Regions from separate parts of the Arthrobacter sp. 05L44 genome, predicted to be linked through region 3. Evidence: riboswitches for the same ligand, from Rfam matches in the RefSeq annotation. Region 3 holds a riboswitch; each other region holds the start of a gene.

Evidence for each region. Region 3 has a riboswitch for thiamine pyrophosphate ahead of thiC (phosphomethylpyrimidine synthase ThiC). Riboswitches for the same ligand answer to the same signal wherever they lie in the genome.
Region 1: another riboswitch for thiamine pyrophosphate. It lies ahead of thiO (glycine oxidase ThiO); the one in region 3 lies ahead of thiC (phosphomethylpyrimidine synthase ThiC).
Region 2: another riboswitch for thiamine pyrophosphate. It lies ahead of AC1DHY_RS04965 (ECF transporter S component); the one in region 3 lies ahead of thiC (phosphomethylpyrimidine synthase ThiC).

The regions. Positions count from the first base shown of each region.
Region 1 is NZ_JBFTNS010000001.1:336,924-340,191, reverse strand. It holds gene AC1DHY_RS01530 (RNB domain-containing ribonuclease) at 1-525, opposite strand, end outside; gene AC1DHY_RS01525 (ferritin-like fold-containing protein) at 566-1,237, shown strand; gene thiE (thiamine phosphate synthase) at 1,238-1,942, opposite strand; TPP riboswitch at 1,969-2,086, shown strand; gene thiO (glycine oxidase ThiO) at 2,077-3,268, shown strand, end outside.
Region 2 is NZ_JBFTNS010000001.1:1,060,769-1,064,036, forward strand. It holds gene AC1DHY_RS04960 (ABC transporter ATP-binding protein) at 1-1,379, opposite strand, end outside; gene AC1DHY_RS04965 (ECF transporter S component) at 1,393-2,025, opposite strand; TPP riboswitch at 2,095-2,233, opposite strand; gene AC1DHY_RS04970 (heme-degrading domain-containing protein) at 2,388-2,927, shown strand; gene AC1DHY_RS04975 (DUF4235 domain-containing protein) at 2,969-3,232, shown strand; gene mnhG (monovalent cation/H(+) antiporter subunit G) at 3,264-3,268, opposite strand, start outside.
Region 3 is NZ_JBFTNS010000002.1:30,533-33,800, reverse strand. It holds gene AC1DHY_RS05375 (VOC family protein) at 1-767, opposite strand, end outside; gene AC1DHY_RS05370 (amidohydrolase family protein) at 848-1,939, opposite strand; TPP riboswitch at 2,017-2,124, shown strand; gene thiC (phosphomethylpyrimidine synthase ThiC) at 2,120-3,268, shown strand, end outside.

The DNA of each region.
Region 1 (3,268 bases), on a different contig from region 3:
GTAGCTGAGCTTGGCACGGCTGCGGACCTGCGCCCGCCGGACCCGCACCGAGGACACCTCGGCGGCCGCGTCGAGGTCGAACTCCCAGACGAAAGCGGCGCAGAGCTGGTCGGCGAGGAGGCTGCCGGCGGCCTCGCTGATGATCTCGGGGTGCAGCGGGATCCGGCCGTCCGGGGTGTAGAACGTCTGCCCGCGGCGCCTGGTCTCGGCGTCGAGTGCACCGCCGGGAGCCACGAAGGAGGGGACATCGGCAATCGCGTAGAACACCTTGTAGCCGTCACCGGAGCGGTCGATGTACAGGGCCTGGTCCAGGTCCGTGGAGGACGCCGGATCAATGGTTACGAACTCCACGTGCGTCAGGTCCAGGCCGGGCAGCTCATGGCCGGCCACGGCGGCCTCGGCGTCCCGCCGCGCGTCGGCCGGGAACGGTCCCGGCAGTTCCAGGACGGTGCGCAGCGCGTTAAGCGCCTGGGCCAGCTGGTTCTGCTGCTGTCGGACGCTCGGAGTCAGGCGATGATGAGACACGGAATCAGGGTAGCCCGATTTCCGCCGCTAGTGTTGAAGCATGAGCACCTCCCCGGATGAGCCCGCCCGCTTCAACCGTTTCCGCAGGGACCTGCTGGGCGTTATGGCCTACGGGGAGTTGTCGGCGTTCGAACGGCTCTCCTCCGACGCCCGGTATTCGCCCACCCTGCACGACCGGTCCGTGCTGGGCCGCCTTGCCGTCATCGAGTTCCAGCACTTCGAGCTGGTCTGCGCGAAACTGGCCGAACTCGGCGTGGACGCGGAGGAGGCGATGCAGCCGTTCCAGGCCTCGGTGGACCACTTCCATGAGCGCACCCGGCCCGCCGACTGGTACGAGTCACTGATGAAGGCGTACGTGATCGACACGGTCTCCGCCGACTTTTACCGGCGGGTTTCGGGTTATGTGGACGCCGGGACGGCCGGCCTGATCGAGCAGGTCCAGTCCGCAGGCGACGCGACGGCCGTGCTCCGGGAGCGGCTGAAGGCGGCGCTGGCCGATGACCCGCGGCTGGCCTCCCGGCTGGCCCTGTGGGCCCGGCGGTTGCTCGGCGAGGCGCTCACCCAGGCCCAACGGGTCAGTGTGGACCACGCGTTCCTCGACGGGCTGGCCGGTGAGGACCCGGCCCGGGCCGGTGAGCTCGCCCGGGAGCTCACCGCGGAACTCGCCGCCGGGCACTCCCGCCGGATGTCCGGGCTGGGGCTCGCGGGCTAGCTAGCCGACGTCGGAATCCGCGCCGGCGTCGAGCGCGGCGAGCAGGGCGCGCGCTGCGCCCGCCGGGTCCGCGGCCTCGGTGATCGCCCGGACCACCACAATCCTGCGGGCCCCGGCGTCGACCACCTGCTCCACGTTGCCCAGATCGATCCCGCCGATCGCGAACCACGGCACCACTCCGGAGACCTTGCCGACGCCGGCTTCCGAGGCCCGCCAAATCGCCGCGGCGGCGTACCGCACCAGGTCCGTTCCGACCGCGGCGCGGCCAGGCTTGGTGGGCGTCGCCCAGACCGGCCCCACGCAGAAGTAGTCCAAGCCGGTCCGGCCCGGGGAGGCGGCGATGGCCGCGTCCACCTGGTCCGGCGTGTGGGTGGACATGCCGATCACCGTGTTCTTGCCCAGGAAGTCGCGGGCCGCCGTGAACGGAATGTCCTTCTGGCCGATGTGGAAGACCGGCGCACCCGCCAGCGAGGCGAGGTCGGCGCGGTCATTGACGGCCCACAGCCGGCCGTGCCGCTGCGCCGTGGCGTGCAGGACCCCGAGGAGCTCCAGTTCCTCGGCCGCCTCCAGCGACTTGTCCCGCAACTGGATGATGTCCACCCCGCCGGCAAAGGCAGCGTCGACAAAATCTTCAAAGTCCCCGCGCTCTTTCCGTGCATCAGTGCACAGATACAGGCGGGCGGTGGTGTGCAGGTCCTGGCTCATATCCCAAGCGTAGTTCCTCTAAACTGGGCGCATACCGCGGGAGCCCGCGGGCCGTACGCGGCCGCCGGGCTGAGAGGGCGTCAGAGCCGACCGCTTGACCTGATCCGGTTAGTACCGGCGTAGGGAAGGAAACCATGACCCCACCAGCCGTACCGTACGACGTCGCCGTGATCGGCGGGGGAGTGATCGGCCACGGAATCGCCTGGGCAGCGCGCCGCTCCGGCCGGACTGTGGCCCTCATCGATGATGCCCCTGGCAGCGGCGCCAGCTGGGCCGCCGCCGGCATGCTGGCGCCGGTCAGCGAACTGCACTACCAGGAGGAAGACCTCCTGGCCCTGATGCTCGAAGGCTCCAGGCTGTGGCCGGCCTTCGCCGCCAGCCTGGCCGACGGCGCGCCCGGGGGCCTGCCCGACGGCGGCCCGCAGCCGGGCAGCACCGGCTACAGCACGACGCCGACCCTCGCCGTCGGCGTGGACGCCGCCGACCGCCGGGCGCTCACCGACCTGCGGGAGGTGCAGCTGGCGTGCGGCCTGGCCGTGGACCCCCTGACGGTGCGGGAGGCACGGTCCCGGGAGCCCCTCCTGAGCCCCGGCATCTCCTGCGCCTTCGCCATCCCCGCCGACCACCAGGTGGACCCGCGGCGGCTGCTGGCACGGATGGGGCGTCTGCTGGCCGCCGACCCAGAATTCGTGGCCGTGCCGAGCCGGGCGGCCGCCCTGCTCTGGGATGACGGCCGCGTCGCCGGGGCCCGGCTGGAGGGCGGGGGAGATATCCGCGCCACCGAAACGGTCGTGGCCAACGGCCTCGGCGCAACCGATCTGCAGGCCCTGCCGCAGGGGCTGGTGCTGCCGCTGCGCCCCGTCTACGGTGACATCCTCAGGCTGCGGGTGCCGCCCCGGCTCCGTCCCTTGCTGGGCTCCACGGTCCGGGGGCTGGTCCGCGGGGTCCCGGTGTACATCGTGCCCCGGGACGACGGCACGGTGGTGATCGGCGCGACCCAGCGCGAGGACGCACCTTCGACCGCCAGCGCGGTCTCGGCCGGCGGCGTCTACCAGCTCCTGCGTGACGCCCAGCAGCTTCTTCCGGCGGTCGCCGAACTCGAACTGCTGGAAGCCACAGCGCGGGCGCGGCCGGGCACACCGGACAACGCCCCGCTGATCGGGCGGGTCGCCGGTCCGGGGGATGGCCCTGACATCGAGGGCCTGATCATCGCCACCGGGTTCTTCCGGCACGGGGTCCTGCTGACTCCGGCCGCCGCGGCGATCTGCCAGGCGTTGCTGGACGGCCGGCCGGATCCGCGCTGGGCCCGGTTCCGCCCCGACCGCT
Region 2 (3,268 bases), on a different contig from region 3:
TTTTCGCCGCCGGAGAGCGTGTAGGGATTGGCGTCCACCAGGTCGCGCAGCCGCAGGCGTTCCAGGAGCTCGTCCACGCGTTCTTCACCATGGCCCAGGTGGCGCGGACCGAACTTCAGCTCGTCCAGCACCCGACCGGTCACGAACTGGTGCTCGGGTTCCTGGAACACGGTGCCGATCCTGGCGATCAACTGCTGGGCCTTCCACTTGTAGGGGTCGATGCCCGCGCCGGCGCTCAGCTCGGTGGTGGCCGATACTGTTCCCGCCACCGGGGCCAGCAGGCCGGCCAGGGTCAGGGCGAAGGTGGACTTGCCGGAGCCGTTCGGGCCGGTGATGGTCAGGGCCTCTCCAGCCCGGACCTGGGCCGCGAGGCCGGTCTGCACCGGCGCCGGCGGGATGGCCCTGAAGCCCTGGAGCAGGCCCGAGCGGCGGGTCCGCTCGCGGGACACGGCGAGGCCTTCGGCGGCCAGGAGCAGCTGCCCGGACTGGACGCCGCCGGACTGGATCCCGCCGGCGGGGACGCCGCCAGACTGGACGCCGTCCCCACCGGGTTGCCGGCGGGGACGGGTGGGCGGCACGTGGCCCGGCACCCAGACCCCGGCAGCGATGAGCATGTCCCTCGCCTGCGCCAGGACCTGGTCCGGGGCGCCGTCCAACAACACGGCCGGCTCCGTGGCAGAGCCCGGCTGCAGCACCACGATCCGGTCGACGAGGTCCTTCCACACGGCCACCCGGTGCTCCACCACCACCAGCGTGGCTCCGGTCCGGTCCAGGCACCGTGCCACGGCGTCACGGACTTCCAGGACACCCGCGGGGTCGAGGTTGGCCGTGGGTTCGTCCAGCAGCAGCAGCCCGGGCCGCATGGCGAGGATCCCGGCGAGCGCCAGGCGTTGCTTCTGTCCGCCCGAGAGCGCGGACGTCGGGTGCTGCAGCGGCAGGCCGGCCAGCCCGACGTCGTCGAGCGCCTCCGCGACCCGCCGCCAGATCTCCGCCGGGGGCACGGAAAGGTTCTCGGCGCCGAAGGCGACGTCGTCACCCAGCCGCGAGAGCACCACCTGGGTTTCGGGGTCCTGCTGGACCAGGCCCGCCGTGCCGCGCCGGGCCCGGGGCGGGGCGCCGTCGATCAGCAGGCTGCCGGTCTCGTCCGAATCCTCGGAGTCCGCGGCCGGTCCCGCGCCGGCGCTGTCGCCGAGCACCCCCGCCAGGGCGTGCAGCAGCGTGGATTTTCCCGCGCCGGACGGCCCCAGGAGCAGCACGCGTTCGCCGGGGCTGATGTCCAGGTCCAAGCCGCTCACGGCCGGGCGGGTGCGGCCGGCATGCCGCCAGCCCCAGCCGCGGGCGGTGACCGCAGCCGGGCGCACGTCGTCGAGGGTTCCCATACGTGTCCGGGCCCTAGGAGAACACGGGTTCCGTTGCCGCCTTGCGGGACGCGAAGGAAGCCAGCACACCGGTCCGGGCCAGGCCGCGGGTGGCGATCCAGGCCAGGGCGCCGGCGATCACGGCCCCGGAGATGGCGCAGAAAATGATGTAGGCGAGCTTGTCACCGGTCTCGTACGCGATGTTCCAGCCCCAGGGCAGGAAGGAGTCGTTCAGGCCGCAGAACAGGCCGGCGCCCGCTCCGGCCAGCAGCGAGACCGGCAGGTTGAACCGCTTGTAGAGGAACGCGGCGAAGATGAGCTCCGCGCCGAGGCCCTGCAGGAAGCCGGAGAACAGCACGGACGCGCCGTACTGCGAGCCCATGATCAGCTCCCCCGTGGCGGCTACGGTTTCGCAGAACACGGCCGCTCCCGGCTTGCGGATAACCAGCATGCCCAGAATCGCGGGGATCATCCACCCGCCGGCGTACAGCCCGGTCAGTGGCGGGTAGACCGCGTTCAGCGGCGTGGTCACCACGTTCGCGCCCTGGTCCCAGGCCCAGAAAATTACGCCGCCGGCAACAGCGATCAACGCCGCCACCACAATGTCCACCACCCGCCAGGTGTATTTGCCCGTGGTCAGTGTCTGCTTTGCAGAAATATCAGTCATGTCTTCCTCCTGAGGTACAGGAGGGGAGGGTGCTCCGGTGGCGCCGCGGTTTGCACCGCGGGTGCCGGGCACCCTGAGAACTCGACTCCCTTGCGCCGGTACTAACCGGATCAGGTTCGAGGGTCTGCGGCTGTCCGCACTCTCAGCGCCCACCTAAGGTTCCGGACTGCTCCGGAGGCCCGACGGCGGCGCTCCCCTGTCGTATGCAATTCACCCTTGTGGGCTGGCTCAGTTTACACCCGGCAGATCGCCCGCACGAGCCGGTGACCGGGATCGGCCTGCTTGGTAGAGTCTGCTCAGATCGCGAGCATCGGCCGCAGCCGCGGCCGGGCCCCGGCCGCGGCTGACGGAAGGTGATTCCTTTGACCGACTCCCCAGCGCCTTCCCCCGACTTCGACCCCGATTCCGCGGAGCCCCAGCCGCCGGGTTCCCTGGCGGCGCTCATCGGCCGCATCCTCACCGAAATCGAGGAGCTCCAGTTCCGGTCCTTCAGCAAGGACGACGCCCTGGACCTGGGGCTGCTCCTGGTGGAACTGGGCCGGGAGCGCTCCCATCCGATCGCCATCGACATCACCAAGGGCGAGCAGGTGCTCTTCCACGCGGCGCTGGAGGGCGCCACCCCTGACAACGGCCGCTGGATCAAAGCCAAGCAGCGCACGGCCGTGCGGTACGAGGTCCCGTCCCTGCTCGTGGGGCTGCGGGCGCGGGCGTCCGGGCGGCGGATCGAGGACAACGCCTGGTTCGACCAGCTGGAATTCGCGGCCCACGGCGGCTCCTTCCCGATCTACCTGCGCGGAACCGGAATGATCGGCACGGTCACCGTATCCGGCCTGCCGCAGAAGGCTGACCATGAGCTGGTGGTCGAGGCGCTGTCGGAAATCCTCGGACGGCAGGGACGCTAGGCTAGGGGGAGCCCTGTTTCCGCCCGCAAGGAGTACGACGCATGAACATCCTCATCAAGTTGCTCGGCACCGGCATCAGCCTCGTCGCCGGTTTCGTCGGGACCAAGCTGGTCGACACCGCGTGGGAGAAGACCACCGGCAACAAGCCGCCGAAGGGCCACGACGACGACGTCCCCACCACCCTGCGCCAGGCCCTGACGTTCGCGCTGATCTCCGCTTCGGTCAGCGCCATCATCCAGGTCCTCGCCAACCGCGGCACCCAGCGCGCCATCAGCCGCTTCGCCAAGACCCAGGACATCGTCTAAGGGCACACCGCTATGGGCACACCGCCCGGCGTCACT
Region 3 (3,268 bases):
CCGACATCGTCGCCCGACGGTACTTCGATCAGGACCTCGCCGAGGCCCAGGGTGTCGCGGCGCGGTCCGGCCCCGCGACTGTTCCAGACATTCATAGCCATGTGGTGGTGGTAGCCGCCGGCCGAGACAAAGAGCGCCTGGCCGTGCCAGCCGGCGGTCTTCTCAAAGCCGAGTGTGCCGACGTAGAAGTCGTGTGCGGACTGCACGTCGCCGACCTGCAGGTGGACGTGCCCGACGCCGGCCTCGGCCTCGCGCTGTCCGGCCAGTGAGGCCTCGGTCAGGTGCTGCTCAAGGTACCGCTGGGGTGGCAGAGCGAGGCTATCCATCACCACGTTCGTTCCTTCCCAGGACCAGGCGTCGCGCGGCCGGTCCCAGTAGAGCTCGATGCCGTTGCCCTCGGGATCGTTGAAGTAGAACGCCTCACTGACCAGGTGGTCGGCGCTGCCGGTGAAGGACTGCGGTTCGTATTGGGCGGCGGAGGCGATAGTGGCGGCCAACGAAGCCTGGTCATCGAAGAGCAGGGCGGTGTGGAACAGGCCCGCTTCACCGCGCGAGGGCAGGTTGAGTCCGGGCGCAGGCGCGAGGTGGACCAGCGGCTTGGCCTTGCGGCCGAGGTAGAGGCCGCCGTCCTGCTCGGCCACGATGTCGAGGCCAAGGGCGCGCTGGTAGTAGTCGGTCATCACCTTCATGTCGCCGACCTTGAGCATCACGGTGCCCATGGTGAGTTCGGCCGGAAGGAGATCCTGGGTGCTGGTTTCTGCGGTCATCGCAACGCTCCGGTGGTTTGTGGCCACCGCCTTTCGGTGACCCTTCATAGTGCTAAATTACTTGAAGCTTCAATTTATTCCTAATGCACCTCGGACCGAACCACTTGTCCGCGCAACACTATGCTCCGTGGTGCCTGCAGGGTGGCGAGATCCCGGCGCGGATCCTCACTGCAGACCAGCACATCGGCACTGGCACCCTCGGCGATGCCCTCTGCGCCGAGCCATGCCCGCGCGGCCCAGGCGGCGGCGTCGAGGGCGGCCCGGGCGGGCAGTCCCGCGGCGTGCATGGCCTGGATCTCGTCGGCAATCCGCCCGTGCTTGATGACACTGCCCGCGTCGGTCCCGGCGTATAGAACGACGCCGGCCTCGTGCGCCTCGAGGACCCGCTCGGCCCGCCGTTCCCAGAGCCCGAGCATATGGGCTGCATAACGGGGAAATTTGTCCCGCGCCTGGGCCGCGATGTCCGGGAAGGTCGCAATATTGATCAGGGTCGGCACAATCGGCACGCCCTGTTCGATGAAGCGGGGCAGGTGCCGGGGCAGCAGGCCCGTTCCATGCTCAATGCAGTCGATCCCGGCGTCGAGCATGTCGTCCAGGGTCTGCTCGGCGAAGCAATGCGCCGTGACGCGGGCCCCCTCGTCGTGGGCTGCACGGACTGCGTCCATGACGGCCGCCGCCGGGAAGCTGGCGGCGAGATCGCCGGCGTCGCGGTCGATCCAGTCCCCCACCAGCTTCACCCATCCGTCGCCGGCACGGGCCTGCTTGCGGACCGTCTCGACCAGTTCCTCCGGCTCCACTTCAACGGCGAAGCCCCGCAGGTACCGGCGGGTCCGGGCAATGTGCCGGCCGGCGCGGATGATTCGAGGAAGGTCGGCCCGTTGCTGGACCCAGCGGGTGTAATGCACCGCTCCTGCGTCGCGGACCAGGAGGGTCCCGGCGTCGCGGTCCGTCTGCGCCTGCCGTTCCACTACGTCCTCCGGAACGTCGCCCTCCGGGCCGAGGCCGATGTGGCAATGGGCGTCGACCAGTCCGGGAATGACCCAGCCGTCCAGCACGAGGTCCGACGGCGCCCGCGGACGGTCGAAAGTCAGCTTGCCGTCGACCGCCCACAACCCGCGCCGCTCCTGATCCGGGGAGGTGAGGACCGTGCCGCTGAACTCGATAATGCTCATGGCCTACAGCTTAATCCGCATAACGACCCGGCGCCCCGGGACAACCGTCAACTACAAGCAGCCTGTGGTAGCTTCGTCTACGACCACACGGGTGCCCTTGCAGGGGCTGAGATCGGGCTGACGCAGCCTGCGACCGTTGAACCTGTCCGGGTAATGCCGGCGAAGGAAGTGAGTAACCCTTTGAGCACCACAAATCCCCAGCACAGCCCTGCCCGATACGGGAACAGCACGGTTCAGAACGGCCCCGCCGCCGTTGCTGCCCCGCCGGTAACCCAGTCACTGAAGTCGCATGGCCTGGCGTATGTCGAAGCCGGCGGGATCCGCGTACCGGTGACGGAGATCGCCTTGGAGCCGTCGCCCGGAGGCTCGGCAAATCCGTCGTTTCGGGTGTATCGGACGGCAGGCCCGGGCAGCGATCCCGTCGTGGGTCTGGCCCCGTTCCGTAGCGACTGGATCACCGAACGCCTGGACACCGAGCCCTACAGCGGCAGGGAACGCAACTTGCTCGACGACGGCAAGTCCGCGGTCCGGCGGGGCGCCGCCTCTGCCGAGTGGCGCGGCGCGCCCCCGCAGCCTCGCCGCGCGGTTGCCGGCCGGACGGTCACGCAGATGCATTACGCGAGGAACGGAACGGTCACACCCGAGATGCGCTACGTCGCCCTGCGCGAGAACTGCGACGTCGAACTCGTTCGCAGCGAGCTGGCCGCCGGCCGGGCGATCATCCCCAGCAACATTAACCACCCGGAGTCAGAGCCGATGGTCATCGGCAAGGCGTTCCTTGTGAAGATCAACGCCAACATCGGCAACTCCGCCGTTACCAGCTCTATTGCCGAGGAAGTCGACAAGCTTCAGTGGGCCACGCAGTGGGGTGCGGACACCGTCATGGACCTCTCCACCGGTGACGACATCCACACCACGCGCGAGTGGATCATCCGCAACTCCCCCGTCCCCATCGGCACTGTACCGATCTACCAGGCGCTGGAGAAGGTCAACGGCGAGGCGAATGCCCTGACCTGGGAGATCTTCCGGGACACCGTGATCGAACAGTGCGAACAGGGGGTGGACTACATGACCATCCACGCAGGCGTGCTACTGCGTTACGTCCCCCTGACAGCCAACCGGGTTACGGGTATCGTGTCGCGCGGCGGCTCGATCATGGCCGGGTGGTGCCTGGCGCACCACCGGGAGAACTTCCTCTACACACATTTCGATGAGCTGTGCGAGATTTTCGCGAAGTACGACGTTTCGTTTTCGCTGGGCGACGGACTGCGGCCGGGCTCGACGGCGGACGCCAACGACGCTGCCCAGTTCGCCGAGCTGGATACCCTG